Regions from separate parts of the Stenotrophomonas sp. WZN-1 genome, predicted to be linked through region 1. Evidence: riboswitches for the same ligand, from Rfam matches in the RefSeq annotation. Region 1 holds a riboswitch; the other holds the start of a gene.
The links. A riboswitch is a leader RNA that binds a small molecule or an ion and turns the genes downstream of it on or off. The one in region 1 is predicted to bind glycine.

Region 1 (9,314 bases):
CGATCTTCGAGGCCGGCGCGTTGTCGGCGTCGATCAACAGGGCGATGCGCTTTTCCGGTTCGCTCATGGGCTCCTCAGGGGCCGTTGCCTGAACCCGAGTATCGCCGATCCACGCGGGCGCTGACGTGACAGGCAGCCGCCGTGCGAAGATGCCAGGCGCTTCCCCCAATGCCCCCACTGGAGTGAGTCGATGAGTCGCGAGCGCGTTCCCCACCTGGTCGTTGTCGGCGGCGGTTTTGCCGGCCTCTGGGCCACCCGTGCCCTGGCCCGCGAACGCATGCGCATCACCCTGGTCGACCGCCGCAACCACCACCTGTTCCAGCCACTGCTGTACCAGGTGGCCACCGCCGGCCTGTCCGCGCCGGATATCGCCGCACCGCTGCGCCACATCCTCGGCCACCAGCGCAACGTGGAAGTCCGCCTCGGCGAAGTGGTCGCCATCGACAAGCAGGCCCGGCAGATCCGCATGGCCGATGGCAGCACGCTGGACTACGACAGCCTGCTGCTGGCCACCGGCGCTACCCACGCCTACTTCGGCAACGACCAGTGGGCCGATGATGCCCCCGGCCTGAAAACCCTGGACGATGCCATCGCATTGCGCCGCAAGCTGCTGCTGGCCTTCGAGCGCGCCGAGGCCGAACCGGACCCGGCGAAGAAGGCCGCATGGCTGAGTTTCGCGGTGGTCGGTGGCGGTCCCACCGGTGTTGAACTGGCCGGCACTCTGGCCGAGATCGCGCGGCATACGCTGCGCAACGAATTCCGTCACATCGATCCGGCCAGCGCCAAGGTGCGGCTGATCGAGGCTGGGCCGCGCGTGCTGTCCTCGTTCCCGGAAGTGCTTTCGCTGAAGGCGCGCCGGCAGCTGGAAAAGCTGGGCGTGGAAGTGCTGACCGGTACCCCGGTGAGCGACATCGACAGCCAGGGCTTCAAGCTCGGTGAGCAGTTCGTGCCGGCCCGCACCGTGGTCTGGGCCGCCGGCGTGGCCGCCTCACCACTGGCGCGCACGCTGGACGTGCCGCTGGACCGCGCCGGCCGCGTGCAGGTACAGCCGGACCTGACCCTGCCCGATCACCCGGAGCTGTTCGTGGCCGGCGATCTGGCCGCACTGAACCAGGCCAACGGCAAGCCGGTGCCCGGCGTGGCCCCTGCCGCCAAGCAGATGGGCAAGTACGTGGCCGATGTGATCCGCGCGCGCCTGCATGGCAAGGCGGCACCGGGGCCGTTCAAGTACGCCGACTACGGCAACCTCGCCACCATCGGCCGCATGGCCGCGATCGTGCACCTGGGCCGGCTGCAGCTGTCGGGCATCCTGGCCTGGTGGTTCTGGCTGGCCGCGCACGTGTTCTTCCTGATCGGCTTCCGCAACCGCATCGTGGTGCTGCTGAACTGGGCCGTGGCGTACTGGAGCTACCAGCGCAGCGCGCGCATCATCTTCGGTGATGATCAGGATGACCGGCGGCCGAGGCGCTAGGGAAGGCCTGCAAAGGGGTCGGATCCCTTTCCGCAGGAAAGGGCTCTGACCCCGTCAACACCCTCCACGCATGGCGTGGATCTACCGGTTCATCGGACCACCTGGCACCCGCCGTTTCGACCAGGTGCGGCAGAAATCCTCCTTCCTCGCGGTATCAGCAATCTGCGCGGCACTCCAATGCCGGGTGATCCAGATCGTCAACGCGGTGCTGCTCAGATGCCAGCGCAGCATGCCGTGCCGAGGCTGTCGCCACAGGTGGCGTCGGGCAATCCAGAAGGCCTCCCGCTCCACTTCAGGCACCTTCTTCTGCATCGCGTCCTTGTCGAAGAACTGCGCGGCGAAGCGCCAGGGGTTCATCGGCTGGTATCCCGCCCGTGGTTCACGGCTGCACGCAGCCACACCACTGGGCGCGCGGTCCGCCGGCTTCGGCCGGCCTTCCACCAGCGCCAGCCCGAGCAGGTACAGCAGGCCAGGCAGCAGCGCGATACCGGCTACCAGTACGACGACCGAGATCCATGCTTTGCCGGCGGCACGCATCGCTCTACATCGCCTTCGGCTTCGGGTACCACAGTGCGTTGACGATGACCCAGCGCTGGTCGAAGCGGCCCATGTGGAAGTAGTCGACGAACCATGGGGTTTCCAGCCGCACCGAGGCGGCGTTGCCGGTCACGTCCAGCACCGTGCAGCGGCGGTCCCATTGATCCTTAGGCGTCTTCAGCGCGCCCTGCTTTGTCAACGAGACCAGCTCTTCCTTCGACATGCGGCGCAGGCCCAGGCGTTCGTCGGGTGTATCGCCGAGCACCGCGCGCTTGGCCAGGTCCGGGTGCAGGGAACGGGCAACACGCTTCGGGTCGGCCTCCAACTGGCCATCGACGTAGTCGTGGCAGGTGGCTTCGATGGCCGCGAGGGTGACCGGGTCGGCGGCAGGGCTCGTTGCTGCGGAAAGAGCGACCAGCAGGGCGATCGTGGACATCCGGGTCTCCAGCTCTGGGCGCGGGGCGATCATCGCATGGGCCGGGCAGCCCATCCACGCGTGGCGTGGATCTACCGAAGCGTCCCGGCAGGTGCCTGCAGCCAGGCCAGCTTGCGTTCGCGCGGCTGCTGCTTGAGCTGCCATTCGGCCCGCGAGGCGGCGGCCCGGTCCGGGTACTCGCGCACGGCCAGCACGCGCAGCGGTGGCCGTGCCCGGGTGTAGCGCGCGCCCTTGCCGGCCTGGTGGGCGGCGAAACGCGCGTCCACGTCGGTGCTGATGCCGGCGTAATAGCTGCCATCGCGGCATTCGAGCAGGTACAGGAACCACGGGCGGAGGGACGGGGCCATGCCCGGATTATGCCGTGCTGCACTGCAGCGGATATACTGGCGCCCGAATGCAGGAGAGAGGCGCCGCGCTGGCGCCCGCCGAAGGCGCAGGCTCCCATGATCGCTCAGGCCGGTGGGCTGGAATCCCACCAACCATGCATTCGACTCGCCGAGCTGGAGAGAGGTCACCGGGCACGCCCGGGACGATCCGCCGAAGGGGCACGCGGCCTACGCCGCTGAACTCTCAGGCAAAAGGACAGCGGGAGCGGCACCGGTCATCGTCATCCCGTCATTGCGCAGGCAGTGGCGGTGGTCGCGCATGGCCGGCCCCACCGCGCCCGGAGCCTGCCCCATGCTGTTGTCCATCATCTACCTGATCGCCATTTCCGCCGAGGCCATGACCGGCGCACTGTCCGCCGGTCGCCGCCGCATGGACCTGTTCGGTGTGGTCATGATCGCCTGCGTCACCGCCCTCGGCGGCGGCTCGCTGCGCGACATCCTGCTCGGCCATTACCCGCTGGGCTGGGTGAAGCATCCCGAGTACCTGGGCTTCACCGTATGCGCGGCGCTGATCGCCACCTGGGTCGCACGCTGGATGCACCACTTCCGCCGCACCTTTCTGGTGCTCGATGGCCTGGGCCTGATCGCCTTCACCCTGATCGGCTGCTCGATCGCGCGCGAGGCGGGCCATGCGATGCCGATCGTGCTGATCGCCGGCATGCTGACCGGCGCGTTCGGCGGCGTGCTGCGCGACATCCTCTGCAACGAGGTGCCGCTGATCTTCCAGAAGGAGCTGTACGCGATCATCGCGCTGCTGACCGGCGCAGCGTATCTGTTGCTGCTGCATTGGGGCGTGGCCGATGCCACTGCGATCCTGTGCTGCCTCGGCGGCGGCTTCGCGTTGCGCCTGCTGGCGATCCACTACCGCTGGGAAATGCCGAAGTTCGTGTACCACGACGAAGTGCATTGAGGTTCGCGTTCGCCGAGCATGGGGTTCCACGCTTTGCGCGGATCTACTGCACCACCCCGGCGATGTACCTGGCGCTGTCGCTCATGCGCAGCGCCAGGCGCATCGCCGGTGCAGATGGGCCGGCCTCCAACTCCGGCCGGCCCTGATCGCGGCCGCACCCCCGCAGGCGCTGGCCGCCATCCACACACGTGCCGCACTCAGGCGGCTTCGGACACCTTCACGTCGCGACGGGCGCGCACGGCCGCAGCCAGTCGCTCCAGCACCGTCACGGTGGTGTCCCAGTCGATGCAGCCATCGGTGATGCTCTGCCCGTAGACCAGCGGCTGGCCTTCCACCAGTTCCTGGCGGCCACCAACCAGATGGCTCTCGATCATCACACCAACGATGCGCTGTTCGCCGTCTTCCAACTGAACGGCGATGTCCTCGATCACCTTCGGCTGGTTTTCCGGGTTCTTCAAACTATTGGCATGGCTGGCGTCGATCATCAGGCGCGTCGGCAGCTTGGCCTTGGCCAGCACCTGGCAGGCATCGGCGACGCTGCCTGCGTCGTAGTTCGGCTGCTTGCCGCCGCGCAGGATCACATGGCAATCCGGATTGCCGGTGGTCGATACGATGGCGGTACCGCCCTGCTTGGTGACCGACAGGAAGTGATGCGGATTGGACGCTGCACCCACCGCGTCGGCGGCGATCTTCACGTTGCCATCGGTGCCGTTCTTGAACCCGACCGGGCACGACAGCCCCGAGGCCAACTCACGATGCACCTGGCTTTCGGTGGTGCGTGCACCGATCGCGCCCCACGCCACCAGGTCGGCGATGTACTGCGGCGAGATCACATCGAGGAATTCGACACCGGCCGGCAGGCCGAGCTTGTTGATGTCGCGCAGCAGGCCGCGGGCGATGCGCAGGCCCTTGTCGATCCTGAAGCTGCCGTCCAGGTCCGGATCATTGATCAGGCCCTTCCAGCCCACCGTGGTGCGCGGCTTCTCGAAGTACACGCGCATGACGATTTCCAGTTCGCCGGCCAGCGCATCGCGCAGCGGCTTCAGGCGCTGGGCGTACTCGATGGCGGCCTTCGGGTCGTGGATCGAGCATGGGCCCACCACCACCGCCAGGCGGTCGTCACGGCCATGCAGTATCTGGTGCAGGGCCGCGCGCGAGGCGCTGACGGTGTCGGAGGCTTCATCGTCACAGGGCAGCATCGCCAGCAGCTGGGCAGGCGGTGTCAGCGGTTCGATGGTGCGGATACGCAGGTCGTCGGTGTGCGGGGGCATTGCAGGAGATCTCCGGAACGTTGGGGGTCCCCAGCGCGGCGGCATGAAAAAAGCCGCCAGGTTCGCTGGCGGCTTTCGGGAATGCGTCTGAAGCTTTCTTCAGGGTGAGCGCAGTCCTTCCTCCGCCAGTGGCTTCGGAAAGTAATACCAGTAAAAGCGGGTAGCGGCTGCGTTCATGGGATGTATTGATAGCACAGCTTTTGCGCAGTGCAAAATGTTTCATCCGCAACTGGGGACACGGTTCAGTGAGGTGCACTCCAGCGCTGCCTACGCGGCAGCCGCCACGCAAAGCCGCTCATTTGCCATGCACTTCCACGTCCAGCAGCAGGCCTTCGTGGATGTCGGCCCAGCGCTCCAGCACGCGGTCCAGCTCCAGCCTGGCCTCGTCCAGCTGCTCGGGATTAAGCAGGGAACGGGCGGTGTAGAGGTCGGAGACCAACTGCCGCAGGACCGATTCCGGGATGGCCACCGACGGCCCTTCCCGCCCCGGCAACTGCAATGCCGGGCTGTCGCCAAGCGGGCCGAACAGCGTCACCTGGAGCGTGCTCTGCATGATCAACTTCCCTGCGGATGGATATGGGCAATGTCCTGTTTACCGCGTCCGGGTGACAGGCGCATGTGCCGCCCTGCTGCTGGCCGGGTGTCTGGGCACCTCCGCAGCAGCGCTACAACGCGGCCAGGTCGGCCAGGTGCTGGTCCATGCTGTCCACCGCACCGATGGCATGGGTGGTGGTGAAGTACGCATGCCAGCCGGTAGCAGCAATGCCAGCCGCCAGCGCATCAGCCTCATCGCGGCTGGCGCAGTGCCAGACCGCATAGAACTGCTCGCCGCTGCCGTGCGGCACGTCCGTGGCGATGCGGCCCATGGCCAGTGGGGCAATGCGGGCCGGATCGAACTGCTGCATGCCGGCACCGATCCGGGCGAAGAAGGCCGCGCGCTGTTCGGGCGGGAGTGTGGTCCAGGCAGGCGTGGCGGTATAGAGCTCGATGAAGGTGTGGGACATGGTGGTTCTTCCTTGAGGTTGACGAGGCTGCGGAGTTGCCGGCCAGCGGCCGGCACTACCGGAGCGAGCGCATCGCGCGTTTGCGGATGTAGGCGTTGGCGACGCTGTCGTGCTCGCGCTGCCAGCGCACGCAGAGTCCGCGCAGCCACTGCGGCTGTGTCTTGCCGGCATCATTGAGCCAATTGCTGACCGAATCCTGCACGTAGCGTTCCGGGTCATCGGCCAGTGCTTCCAGCAGCGCCAATGCATGTTCCGGATGTTGCTTGAACAGGGCGATGTGCGTGGCCCAGACACCACGTGGACGCAGTGCTTCGCAGGCGAAGCGGCGCAGGTATGGCGAAGTTTCCTGTGTCCACGGTTGCAGGTACCCGAGCGCCTGCATCGGCGCGGAAACAATGTCCGTGCGTAGCGCCAGCCACGCCCATTCGCGCACGCCGAAGTGCGGGTCATCGGCCAGCGTGCGCATCTGCTGCAGCTTCTCTGCCAGCGTTGCGCGAGCATCGCTGCCGATCAGATAACAGGCCCAGCCGCGCACGGTATCGGAGCTGTGATGCTGCCAGAGCGCAGGCGCGCCCTGCCCCGCCTCACGCAGCAACTGCGCGGCCAGGGTCATGCGCTGGGTGATGCCCTTGCCTGAGGCTTCGTGCATGCACTGCAGCGCTTCCGGTTCAAGCGCAGGCGCTACCCCTTGCAGCAGCTCGGCGAAATCCACTGCCAGGCATTCGGCCAGATGGGTGGCGGCGGCGTTGCCACTGTTGAGTGCACGCCTCCGCTCCGCTGGAATGGGCGTACTCATGCTGCGGATTCCCGCCCGCCGTCCGTGTGCTGCCAGACCTTGTGCAGCAGCCGTGACAGCTGCTGCTGTTCATCCGCATCCAGGCCGTTGAACAGGCCGCCGATCCACTGCGTGTGCTGCTCGAACAGCGCATCGGCCAAGCGCGCACCCTTTGCTGTCAGCACGATCCGCAGGCGACGGCCATCTTCGGCATCGCTGCAACGCTGCAGCAGGCCTTCGCGCTGCAGGCCATCGAGCAGGCCGCTGATGGTGGCGCGGGTCACGCCGGCACGCTCTGCCAGTTCATGGGGCGGCAACGAGCCATCGGCTCCATGCAGCAGGAACAGCACGATGAAGCGACCCTCGCTGAGCCCGTGCGGTGCAAGCCGTGTAGCGCAATCGCGATCGATGGACGTCGAGAGCGACAGCAACTGGAAGCACAGGCGCAGCTGCGCGACGTTGCTGTGACCGCGTCGCTGTGCTTCGCCAAGCAGGGCGTCGTGCTTTGCTTCGAACATATCCAAGCAGTTCTGGTTAGGCGCCTAATCATAATCGGAAGGGGTGGTGGCCAGTCAATCCACCCGTGCTGGCAGGGAGCGGTTGGCAGCGGCAACAACTGCGGTTCGACCGCGTGCCTGCGCGCCCCGCTGGAGGCCGAGCATGGCCCGCTGACACCGGGCCATGACGTGGGCAACGGGCTGGCGTAGCATCGCCGTGCGCCCCACCAGGAGTTCCACGCATGTGCCGTGCCACCCTGATGTTGCTGACGCTGCTCCCGCTGGCGGTATTGGCCGCGCCGCCACCCGTGCCCACGCCCGCTCGCATCGATGCCGAAGCACAGCGGCTGATGCAGGCGGCCCATGCGCGCGGGATGGCGCTGGCGGTGATCGATGACGGCAAGGTGGTGCATGTGGCCGCCTACGGTGATCGCAACGCCGCAGGCGAGCCGCTGCGCACCGACACCGTGATGTACGCTGCGTCACTGACCAAGATGGCCTTCGGCCACCTGGTCGCACAGCTGGCGCAGGACGCGCGTATCGATCTGGATGCCAGCATCGCCACCGCCCTGGACAAACCGCTGCCGGACTATCCACCGGAACCGAAGAAGTACGCCGACTACAGCGTGCTGGCCAGCGATGCCCGCTGGCGCCAGCTCACGCCACGCCTGCTGCTCAACCACGCCAGCGGCTTTGCCAATTTCGGCTTTCTCGAACCGGATGGCCGGTTGAAGTTCCACTTCGAGCCCGGCAGCCGCTACGCCTATTCCGGCGAGGGCCTGATCCTGCTGCAGTTCGTGATCGAACGCGGGCGACTGGGCGAGGATGTGGGTGCGTTGATGCAGCAGCGCGTGTTCGATCGCTTCGGCATGGCGCGGACCAGCATGACGTGGCGTAGCGATTTTGCCGGCAACCTGGCCGATGGCTGGACTGCGGAAGGCACGGCCGAGCCGCACGACGAGCGCAGCCGGGTACGTGCAGCGGGATCGATGGATACGACCATTGCCGACATGGCCCGCTTCGCGGCGGGCTATGTGCGCGGCGAAGGACTGTCGGCTTCAATGCGCAACGAGCTGGTACGGCCGCAGCTGCCGATCACCACCGCCAGCCAGTTCCCAACGCTGCAACCGGAGCTGCCCACCGCGCAGCAGCACAGGGATCTGGCCGCGGGCCTGGGCGTAGTGAGCTTCCGTGGTCCCCAGGGCGCAGGCTTCTACAAGGGCGGTCACGACGATGCGGTCGGCAACACCCTGGTGTGCATCGAGCGGTACAAACGCTGCGTGGTGATCCTGGGCAACGATGTACGGGCGGAGGCCACCTTCCCCGCTCTGGTGGCGTTCGTGCTGGGCGATACCGGCGTTCCATGGCAATGGGAATACGGCGCGGCGAAGGCATTCGTCGAATGACGGTGCGATGACGCCTGCGTGTCGAACGCAGCGTGGATGGCTGCCTGGCTCAGCGCGCCTGCTCAAAGAACATCAGGTACACCAACCGGCCATTCTCCAGGCAGTCGCCGAACGCGGGCCCGGCGGTGTGCCAGAACCAGGGCCGCAGCAGCACCAGCCGGTTGAAGCGCATCGGGATGCGCATGGTCATTTCCCACTGGCTGTCGTCGTTGCTGTCGCGCTCGATGATGTCGCGATGCATGTCGCCGCCGTTGGCATAGCCCAATGCGGCCAGCTCCGCTGCATCCAGGGCCATGCGCTCGGTGCCGGTGCGGCGGTGGCGGAAGAACTCGGTGCCGCCCTCGCAGTGCTCCGGTGCACTCAGGTAGAGGATGCCCGACCAGTGCGAATGGTCGGCGTGCACCTTGGCGCGGCCGGTATCACCGGCCAGGGTGATCCGGAACTTGCCGTGCGACTGCAGCGGGTTGACCGGCCGCAGCGGTTCGTTGACCAGCCGCGAGACCGCGCCGGACAGTCCATCCAGATCCAGCCGCTGCTGCGAATTGCGGCCGGGAAACGCGCCCTCCTGCACGGGATAGGTCAGGCCCAGCGCCGCCTGGCGCAACCCCTGCGCATCGGCAG
Region 2 (9,314 bases), 690 kb from region 1:
TGCGCTACGGCGGCCACCAGCCGTTCATCGGGCTGTTCACGGCGCGCCCCGCAGGCATGGCCGCGCAGGCCTGCTTCCCGGCGGGCCACGCCAGCGCGGGCTATGCGTGGTTGTCCCTGTACTTTTTTGCCCTGCTGTGGCGCCCTTCATGGCGCTGGACCGGGTTGTGGATCGGTCTTGGCACCGGCCTGGTGTTCGGCATCAGCCAGCAGCTCCGGGGCGCGCACTTCCTTTCGCATGACGTCGCCACTGCACTGATATGTTGGCTGCTTTCGCTGGGCCTGTACCTGATCGTCAAACGCGTCCTGATCCGCCGTCAGCTGGACCGTCCCCACCGCCAGGAGGCAAACGCATGAGTGCATCGGTCCAACGCCCCGCCCGCCTTCCCGCGTTGGCGAACCTTCGCCGCTGGCGGCCGCAGCTGTCCACCGAAGCACTGATCGCACTGACCAGCCTGTTCTTCGCGGTGGCCGGCAACGGCCTGTTCTGGCACAGCGCCATGGCCAGCCATCCGGGCAGCCTGCGCTACGCGCTCTCGCTGCTGCTGTTGCTGCTGGGTGCGCACGGCGTGCTGCTGGGCCTTCTGGTCTGGCGCTGGAACGCCAGGGTGGTGATCAGCCTGTTGCTGCTGGTGACCGCATTCGCTGCGCATTACATGAGCCGTTACCACATCTACCTGGATGCGGACATGCTGCGCAACGTGCTGGCGACCGACCCCAAGGAAAGCCGCGAGCTGATGACCGTGTCACTGCTGTGGCCAGTCCTTCTGCTGGCGGTGCTGCCGATGATCGTGCTGTGGCGTGTGCAGCTGCGTCGCCGCAGCTGGGGCCGCAGCCTGCTGTGGCGGCTGGGCTTCCTGGTGGTGGCGGCGGTGACTGCTGTCGGCGGCGCGTTGATCTCGTTCCAGGATGTCTCGGCACTGATGCGCAACCAGCGCGAAGTGCGCTACCTCGCGACACCGGCCAATGTGCTGCTGGGCATGCCGCGTGCACTGCGCGGTGACAACCCGGTGCAGCGTGCGCCGAAGCTGCCGATCGGTACCGATGCCAAGGCCACCCCGCGCGCGCCGGCCAGCAAGCCACGCCTGCTGGTGATCGTCATGGGCGAGACCGTGCGCGCGCAGAACTGGGGGCTCAACGGTGGCCGCAACACCACCCCGGAGCTGGCGCAGGCCAGCGTGATCAATTTCCCGGACATGCACTCGTGCGGCACCAGCACCGAGGTTTCGCTACCGTGCCTGTTCTCGCCCTGGGGGCGCCACGACTACGACGAAAAGAAGATCCGCGCACACCAGTCGCTGCTGCACGTGCTGAACCGCGCCGGCATCGCGCCGTTGTGGCGCGACAACCAGTCCGGCTGCAAGGGCGTGTGCGAGGGCCTGGACTTCCAGTCGCTGTCCGACGCCACCACGCCGGGCCTGTGCGCCGATGGCCGCTGCATGGACGAGATCCTGCTGCAGGACCTCGCCACCCAGGTGCGGGCCAGGCCCGGCGACCGGGTGGTGGTGCTGCACCAGCTGGGCAACCACGGCCCGGCCTATTTCGAGCGCTATCCGCCCGCGTTCCGCCGTTTCACCCCGACCTGCGATACCCGTGACATCGGCCGTTGCTCGCGCGAAGAGATCACCAACAGCTACGACAATGCCGTGCTGTACACCGATCACTTCCTGACCAAGACGATCGGCACGCTGCAGGGCATGCAGGACTACGACACGGCGATGATCTACCTGTCCGACCACGGCGAGTCGCTGGGCGAGAAGGGCCTGTTCCTGCATGGCGTGCCCTACGCCATCGCCCCGGCCGAGCAGACCCGGGTACCGATGACGATGTGGTTCTCGCCGGGCTTTGCCAGCAGCCGCGGGCTGGACCTGCAGTGCGTGCGCAAGCGTTCGGCAGCCTACACCGACCATGACAACCTGTTCCCGTCGGTGCTGGGCCTGATGCAGGTGAAGACCTCGCTGTACGAGCGCGACCGCGACGTGTTCGCCAGCTGCGAAGGTTGAGGGTTGTTCGGCAGGGCTTGCAGCCCTGCACCTGCAGAGGCAACTGCAACTGCAACCGCAAGGGCCGAAGCAACAGCAACAGCGTGCGTTCCGTGGGATGGCGGGGTGGGTCCGGTGGCGGGAGACGCCGTAAACCCCTCCCTGGGGGCTTGGCCGCGGCATCCATGCCGCGGACACTCCCGCCACCGGACCCACCCCGCCTTCGACAGTTTTCCGCGATCTGTTGGAATGACCTTGGGGTCAGATCCGTTTTCCTCCGGAAAACGGATCTGACCCCATTTTGATTATCGATATCTGACAGATGTGTCGACCAAGGTCGACACCCACCAACAGCCACCGCGATCTGTCAGAGGTGGGGCGGTATCGGAGTGCGGGGTGTCAGCCGCATGGATGCGGCTGCCAAGCCTACAGGGACGTACTTGCGGCGTCCCCGCAGTCCGACACCGCCCCGCCACCCCACGGAATCCTCGCTTTTGAAGTTGACGTTGCCCTTGCTTGAAAGCCTCTGCGGGTGCCGGGCGCCGCCCGGCCGACTTCCGCCACTTGCGGTAGCAGCGACTGCCCACTAGCCTTCGGCCGTCGTTCACCACCCAAGGACCGCCCGTGAAACACCGTCATCTCCTGCTGGCCTCGGCAATCGCCGCCGCCACGCTGGCCCTGGCCGCCTGCAAGAAGGAAGCTGCCCCAGGTACCGATACCGCCAGCAGCAGCGCCCCGGCCGGCGAAACCGCCGATCAGTTCGTGGCCCGCATCAATGCCGAGTTCAAGGCCGCCTACCCGGAGATGACCTCGGCGCAGTGGCTGTCCTCCACCTACATCAACAGTGACTCGGAACGCATTGCGGCCAAGGCCAACGAGCGTTCGCTGACCCAGCTCAACAGCTGGATCGAACAGGCCGCCACGTTCGACGGCAAGCCGATGAGCGAGGACAGCAAGCGCGCGATCCACCTGCTGAAGCTGATGTCGTCGATGCCGGCACCGCGTGACCCGGCCAAGCTGGCCGAGCTGACCCAGATCGCCACCCGCATGGAAGGCAGCTACGGCGCCGGCAAGTACTGCACCGATGCCAACGATCCGAACTCCTGCCGCCAGCTGGGCGAGCTGGAGCAGGTGCTGGCACGCAGCCGCGATTACGACAAGCAGCTCGACGCCTGGCAGGGCTGGCACAGCACCACCAAGAGCATGCGCGGCGACTACCAGAAGTTCGTCGGCCTGGTGAATGAAGGCGCCAAGGGCATGGGCTTCACCGATGCCGGCCAGATGTGGCGCAGCGGCTATGACATGCCGCCGGAACAGATCGGCCCGGAAACCGATCGCCTGTGGGAACAGGTCAAGCCGATGTACGAGCAGCTGCACTGCTACGCACGCGGCAAGCTGGACAAAACCTACGGCAAGGACAAGGCCGAAGTGGGCAACGGCCTGATCGCCGCGCACCTGCTGGGCAACATGTGGCAGCAGGACTGGTCGAACCTGTGGGACCAGCTGGAACCGTACCCGGGTGCCGGCAGCCTGGACATCACCGCGGCGCTTGAGAAGCAGTACCAGACCAACCTGAGCGCCGCGCTGGCCAAGGCCGGCAAGGACGCCAACGTGGCCGCGCAGTACAAGGCGCAGCGCGAGGCCGAACTGCGTACCGCCAGGCAGATGACCGAACGCGCGCAGGACTTCTATGTGTCGCTGGGCATGCCGTCGCTGCCGCAGTCGTACTGGGAACGCACCCAGTTCATCAAGCCCGACGACCGCGACGTGGTCTGCCACGCCAGCGCCTGGGACATGAACATGGAAGGCGATGTGCGCACCAAGATGTGCATCAAGCCGAACGAAGAGAACTTCACCACCATCTACCACGAGCTGGGCCACATCTATTACGACCTGGCCTACAACCCGCTGCCGCCGCTGTTCCAGGGCGGTGCCAACGATGGCTTCCATGAAGCGATCGGCGACACCATCGTGCTGGCGATGACGCCCAAGTACCTCAGCTCGATCGGCCTGGTCGACGCACCGACCGAGAGCCGCGAGGCGGTCATCAACAACCAGATGCGCATGGCGCTGTCGGGCGTATCGTTCCTGCCGTTCGGGCTGATGATCGACCGCTGGCGCTGGGGCGTGTTCGATGGCTCGATCACCGCCGACAACTACAACAAGGCGTGGTGGGACCTGAAGGCCAAGTACCAGGGCGTGGCGCCGGCAAGCACCCGTGGCGAAGAATTCTTCGACCCGGGCGCGAAGTACCACGTGCCGGGCAACACTCCGTACACGCGCTACTTCCTGGCACGCATCCTGCAGTTCCAGTTCTACAAGGGCCTGTGCGACGCGGCCGGCTACAAGGGCCCGCTGCATGAGTGCACCTTCTACGGCAACAAGGAAGCCGGCCAGAAGTACTGGGCGATGCTGAGCAAGGGTGCCAGCCAGCCGTGGCAGGCCACGCTGAAGGAGCTGACCGGCACCGACAAGCTCGATGCCGGCCCGATGATCGAGTACTTCACCCCGGTCAACGAGTGGTTGAAGCAGCAGAACGAAGGCCAGATGTGCGGCTGGCAGGCCAGCGCGGCACCGGCGGCGAAATGAAAAAGGGGCGGATCCGCGAGGATCCGCCCCTTTCTGGTAGTGCCGGCCGCTGGCCGGCAACTGCGCGACGAAGACCCAACGGGCAGCCGGCCAGCGGCCGGCTCTACCGAAACGCCTGTCAGCTGTTCTTCTTCGCGGCCATCGCCGCGGCCAGCTCGGCCTTGAACTCCTCGAAAGTCTGGCCCTTTTCCTTCGCTTCGGCCTGTGCGGCATCGCGCAGCGCATCGGAGTACATCAGGCGCACCGGCGTGCCGTTGCGCTCGTGCAGTTCACCGGCCTGCATGATCAGCGCCAGCACCTGCGCAGCGCTCTCGCTGTGGCCAGCGATGCGGCCGTCCATGCCCAGCACCCATTCGCCGTCGCGGCGCACGACACCGGCCAGCAGGGTGCGCTGCGCGTCGCGCAGTTCGGCATGCGGCTCCACCGGCGAGGCCTGGGCAGCAGCCTTGTTGGCGGCCTGCTTTTCCTGGCGACGGCGCTGGTCGCGGCGGGTCTTGGAGCTGGTGGACATGGTGCGGTACCGCTGCGAGGGGGGCGCAAGGATAGCGCACCCCGCCCGCAGCGCTGCTTCACGTCGCCTCAGTCCAGCACTTTGCCGTGCCGCCAGTAACCCATGAAGGTGATCGCACGGCGGTCCAACCCGCAATCGCGCACCAGGTGGCGGCGGATCGCCATCACCGCCCCCGCCTCGCCCGCCACCCAGGCATACAGCGGCCCCGCCACGCGGGTATCGGCCTGCTCCCAGAGGATCTGCGCATCGACGTCGATCTCCTCCAGCGCGTCGCCGGCAGCCACACCCGAGGCCGCAGCCAACCTTGCCTGGACTGCCTGCAGCAAGGGCTGCCCGTACGCCGCCTGCCCGCGCGGCAACCAGACCAGCTCGGCCGTGGCCGGCGCCTTGAGCGGAACCGCGTCACCGGCCTGCGCCACTTCCAGCAGGGCCAGCGTGCGCGGCGGATCCACCATGGCCGCCAGTTCCTCGAGAATGCCGGCCACTGCCGGCAGCGCGGTCTCGTCAGCCACCAGCAGCACCTGGCCAACGCCGGCCGGCGGCTTCCATTCCCAGCCCTCGCTGCTGTCGGCGCAGTCGGCATCCGGGGCCAGCAGCACCACGCGGTCGCCCGGCCGGGCATGCATGGCCCAGCGCGAAGCGGGGCCGGTCACGCCGTGGATGACGAAATCGACATCGACCTCGCCCTGCTCGGCGCGCAGCTGGCGGATCGTGTAGGTGCGCATCGGCGGGCGCTGATCGTCCGGCAGGGCCCGGTAGCGCGGGTACCAGTCCTCGCCGCTGGGGACCTGCGGCACCTCCTGGCCGGGCAAGGGGAAGAACACCTTGATGCGCTGGTCCGGGCCTTCGGACTTCATCCGTGCCACGTCGGCACCGGTGAACACCATGCGGTCCAGGGAGGGGGAAAGGACGCGGCGCTCCTTCAGCGCCACCTCGAACAGGCGGTAGGTCTGCTGCGCAGCCATGGGGGTACCTCATGCAACGACAGTGGATCGGCTGGCTGTCGTGCACCTGTGCACCGGCTGGCTGGAGTACCCAGCCTAGTCCGGTGGTTTCCCGTCGCAAGTGCTGCGGGCGTCACGGCCCGCCCTACCCCTGCACGCTGCTCAATGGCCCGTGCAGGCCGCCTGCGCCGCGCGTTCGCGCCGGTGTTCCCAGTACCAGAACACGAAGCCGGCGCCGAAGAACGCCGCCTGGCCCAGCGCCAGGTGCAGCGGGCTGGCGCTGAGCAGCGGTGACACCACGCCGGCCACCACGGTGCTGATCATCAGCTGCACGAAGGCCTGCAGCGACGAGGCCAGGCCGCGCTGGTGCGGGTACATGTCCAGCACCGCCAGCGCCAGGATCGGGAAGATCAGCGCCATGCCCATGCCGCCCAGGAAGATCGGCATCACCGCCCACGGCAGGGCGAACTGTGGCGCCAGGCCGACATAGCCGATGTTCAGCAGCACCGACAGCGCGCACAGGGCGAAACCGATGGAGACCTGTCGCGTGGGGCTGCTGTGCCCGGCCATGCGCCCGGACAGGAACGAGCCGGTGGTCATGCCGCCGATGGTGGGGATGAACAGCCAGGCGAAGCCGCCCTCGCCCAGGTGCAGGTGCTGCATCACGAACACCGGCGCCGAGGAGATGTACAGGAACACGCCACCGAAGCCGATGCTGCCGGCCAACGCAAGGCGCAGGAAACGCGGATTGAAGCCGATGCCCACGTAGTTGCGCATCAGCACGCGCGGTGACAACGGCACGCGCGCCTCGACCGGATGGGTTTCCGGCAGGTAGCGCGCGGTGGCCGCCAGCAGCACCAGCGCGAACACCACCAGGAACCAGAAGATCAGCGGCCAGCCGGCGCCGCTGAGCAGGATCCAGCCACCGATGATCGGTGCGATCGCCGGGGCGATGCCGAACAGCATCGACACCTGGCTCATCAGCCGCTGTGCATCGTGGCCGTGGTACAGGTCGCGGATCACCGCACGGCCGACAATCATGCCGACGCCTGCGGACAGACCCTGCAGCGCGCGGAACGCCAGCAGCGTGGTCAGGTCGGTGGACAGCGCACAGCCGACCGAGGCACCGACGAACACCACCAGGCCGCCGAGGATCACCCGCTTGCGGCCCCAGGCATCGGACAGCGGGCCGTGTGCCAGGCTCATCAGGCCGTAGAACAGCAGGTACACGCTGATGGTCTGCTGCACCGCCACCTCGTCCACCGCCAGGCGCTGGGCCAGCTGCGGGAACGCCGGGAAGATGGTGTCGATCGAGAACGGACCGAACATGGCCAGGCCGGCGAGCAGCAGGGCCATGCGGCGGGTGGAGGGAGCAACAGCGGCGGTCATGGGGAAGGCGTCCGGCAGGGCCATGCGTTGCACGCACGGCGGGCGCCGGTCCCCCTGCAGCAGGGACGGCGCCAGATGAATTCGGGTATCCCGCCATCATAGGTGGGGATTGCGCCCGATGCCATGCAGCGGTGCACAAAACGCACGACCGGGCCATCGGCCATTCAGGCGCAGCGGCCGGGCCCGGAGGCGGCTGGCGCGCCCGCAACGGGCTATAATCGGCGGGCAACACGGTGGGAGAAGCGGAACACCGCTGCCGAAGGCGCAACGCCCGTAATCGCTCAGGCCCGATACCACCCGTAACACAACTCTGGAGAGACCGGTTCGATCCGGCGCCGAAGGGGCACGAAGCCGCGGTTTTCCGCGCTTCCAAACTCTCAGGCAAAAGGACAGAGGGGCGCCCCGCAGACCGCCGACCGGCGGCTTGTGCCCGTGCGTGTGCCCTTTCCTGACGGATCCTTCGCCATGTCCCAGAACACCCCTTCCCTGCGTGAGCTCGAGCACCACAATGCGTTCGTCGAGCGCCACATCGGCCCCAACGATGCCGAGATCGCGCAGATGCTCGACGTCGTCGGCCACGCATCGCTGGATGCGATGTCCGATGCCATCGTACCGGCCAAGATCAAGTCGCCGGCGCCGCTGGCACTGCCTGAATCGATGACCGAAGTGCAGGCACTGGCGAAGATCCGTGCGATCGCCGACAAGAACACCGTGCTGCGCAGCTTCATCGGCCAGGGCTACTACGGTACCCACACGCCGAACGTGATCCTGCGCAATATCCTGGAAAACCCGGCCTGGTACACCGCCTACACCCCGTACCAGGCGGAAATCTCGCAGGGCCGCATGGAAGCGCTGATCAACTTCCAGACCCTGTGCGCCGACCTCACCGGCATGGAAATCGCCAACGCCTCGCTGCTGGACGAAGCCACCGCCGCTGCCGAAGCGATGACCCTGGCCAAGCGTTCGGCCAAGTCGAAGTCGGACACCTTCTTCGTGCACGACGCCGTGCACCCGCAGACCCTGGAACTGCTGCGCACGCGCGCCGAACCGATGGGCATCGTGCTGCGCGTGGGCACCCCGGCCGAAGCACTGGAAGCGGAAGCCTTCGGCCTGCTGCTGCAGTACCCGGACACCTTCGGCCAGGTCGGCGACTACAAGGCGCTGGTCGATGCCGTGCACGCGCGCGGCGGCCTGGTGGCCGTGGCCACCGACCTGCTGGCACTGACCCTGCTGGCCGCCCCGGGCGAATGGGGCGCGGACATCGTGGTCGGCAACAGCCAGCGATTCGGCGTGCCATTCGGCTTCGGCGGCCCGCACGCCGCGTTCATGGCCTGCCGTGACGCCTACAAGCGCTCGATGCCGGGCCGCCTGATCGGCGTCTCGGTCGATGCGCAGGGCAACCCGGCCTACCGCCTGACCCTGCAGACCCGCGAGCAGCACATCCGCCGCGAGAAGGCCACCTCCAACATCTGTACCGCACAGGTGCTGCTGGCGGTGATGGCCTCGATGTATGCCGTCTACCACGGCCCGGAAGGCCTGACCCGCATCGCCCGCCGCACCCACCGCCTGGCCTCGATCCTGGCCGCGGCGCTGCGCAAGGCCGGCGTGCAGGTCGGTAGTGACTTCTTCGACACCCTGCATGTCACCGGCGTGCATGCCGATGAGATCCACGCCAAGGCCCGCGCTGCGGGTTACAACCTGCGCGCGATCGACAGCGACTCGGTCGGCATCAGCCTGGACGAGACCGCCACCCGCGCCGACGTGGTCGCGCTGGCCGCCGTGTTCGGTGCGCAGGCCGACGTCGACGCGCTGGATGCCAGCACCGCCGATGCGCTGCCGGCCGGCCTGCTGCGCCAGTCCGCGTTCCTGACCCACCCGGTGTTCAACACCCACCACAGCG

Region 2: it holds a riboswitch for glycine, as region 1 does, so the genes downstream of both, gcvP (aminomethyl-transferring glycine dehydrogenase) here and CCR98_RS18630 (trimeric intracellular cation channel family protein) in region 1, are expected to answer to the same signal.

The regions. Positions count from the first base shown of each region.
Region 1 covers NZ_CP021768.1:3,987,699-3,997,012, forward strand. Annotated here, with positions in the region: gene CCR98_RS18605 (NYN domain-containing protein) at 1-67, opposite strand, end outside; gene CCR98_RS18610 (NAD(P)/FAD-dependent oxidoreductase) at 191-1,471, shown strand; gene CCR98_RS18615 (hypothetical protein) at 1,553-2,008, opposite strand; gene CCR98_RS18620 (nuclear transport factor 2 family protein) at 2,013-2,444, opposite strand; gene CCR98_RS18625 (GIY-YIG nuclease family protein) at 2,516-2,791, opposite strand; glycine riboswitch at 2,832-2,921, shown strand; glycine riboswitch at 2,935-3,038, shown strand; gene CCR98_RS18630 (trimeric intracellular cation channel family protein) at 3,123-3,740, shown strand; gene CCR98_RS18635 (3-deoxy-7-phosphoheptulonate synthase) at 3,938-5,011, opposite strand; gene CCR98_RS18640 (hypothetical protein) at 5,307-5,564, opposite strand; gene CCR98_RS18645 (DUF6616 family protein) at 5,677-6,015, opposite strand; gene CCR98_RS18650 (DNA alkylation repair protein) at 6,071-6,811, opposite strand; gene CCR98_RS18655 (MarR family transcriptional regulator) at 6,808-7,308, opposite strand; gene CCR98_RS18660 (serine hydrolase domain-containing protein) at 7,530-8,693, shown strand; gene CCR98_RS18665 (DUF6445 family protein) at 8,743-9,314, opposite strand, start outside.
Region 2 covers NZ_CP021768.1:3,296,835-3,306,148, forward strand. Annotated here, with positions in the region: gene CCR98_RS15570 (phosphatase PAP2 family protein) at 1-356, shown strand, start outside; gene CCR98_RS15575 (phosphoethanolamine--lipid A transferase) at 353-2,002, shown strand; gene CCR98_RS15580 (M2 family metallopeptidase) at 2,606-4,570, shown strand; gene CCR98_RS15585 (hypothetical protein) at 4,689-5,081, opposite strand; gene CCR98_RS15590 (siderophore-interacting protein) at 5,150-6,046, opposite strand; gene CCR98_RS15595 (multidrug effflux MFS transporter) at 6,188-7,414, opposite strand; glycine riboswitch at 7,715-7,817, shown strand; gene gcvP (aminomethyl-transferring glycine dehydrogenase) at 7,880-9,314, shown strand, end outside.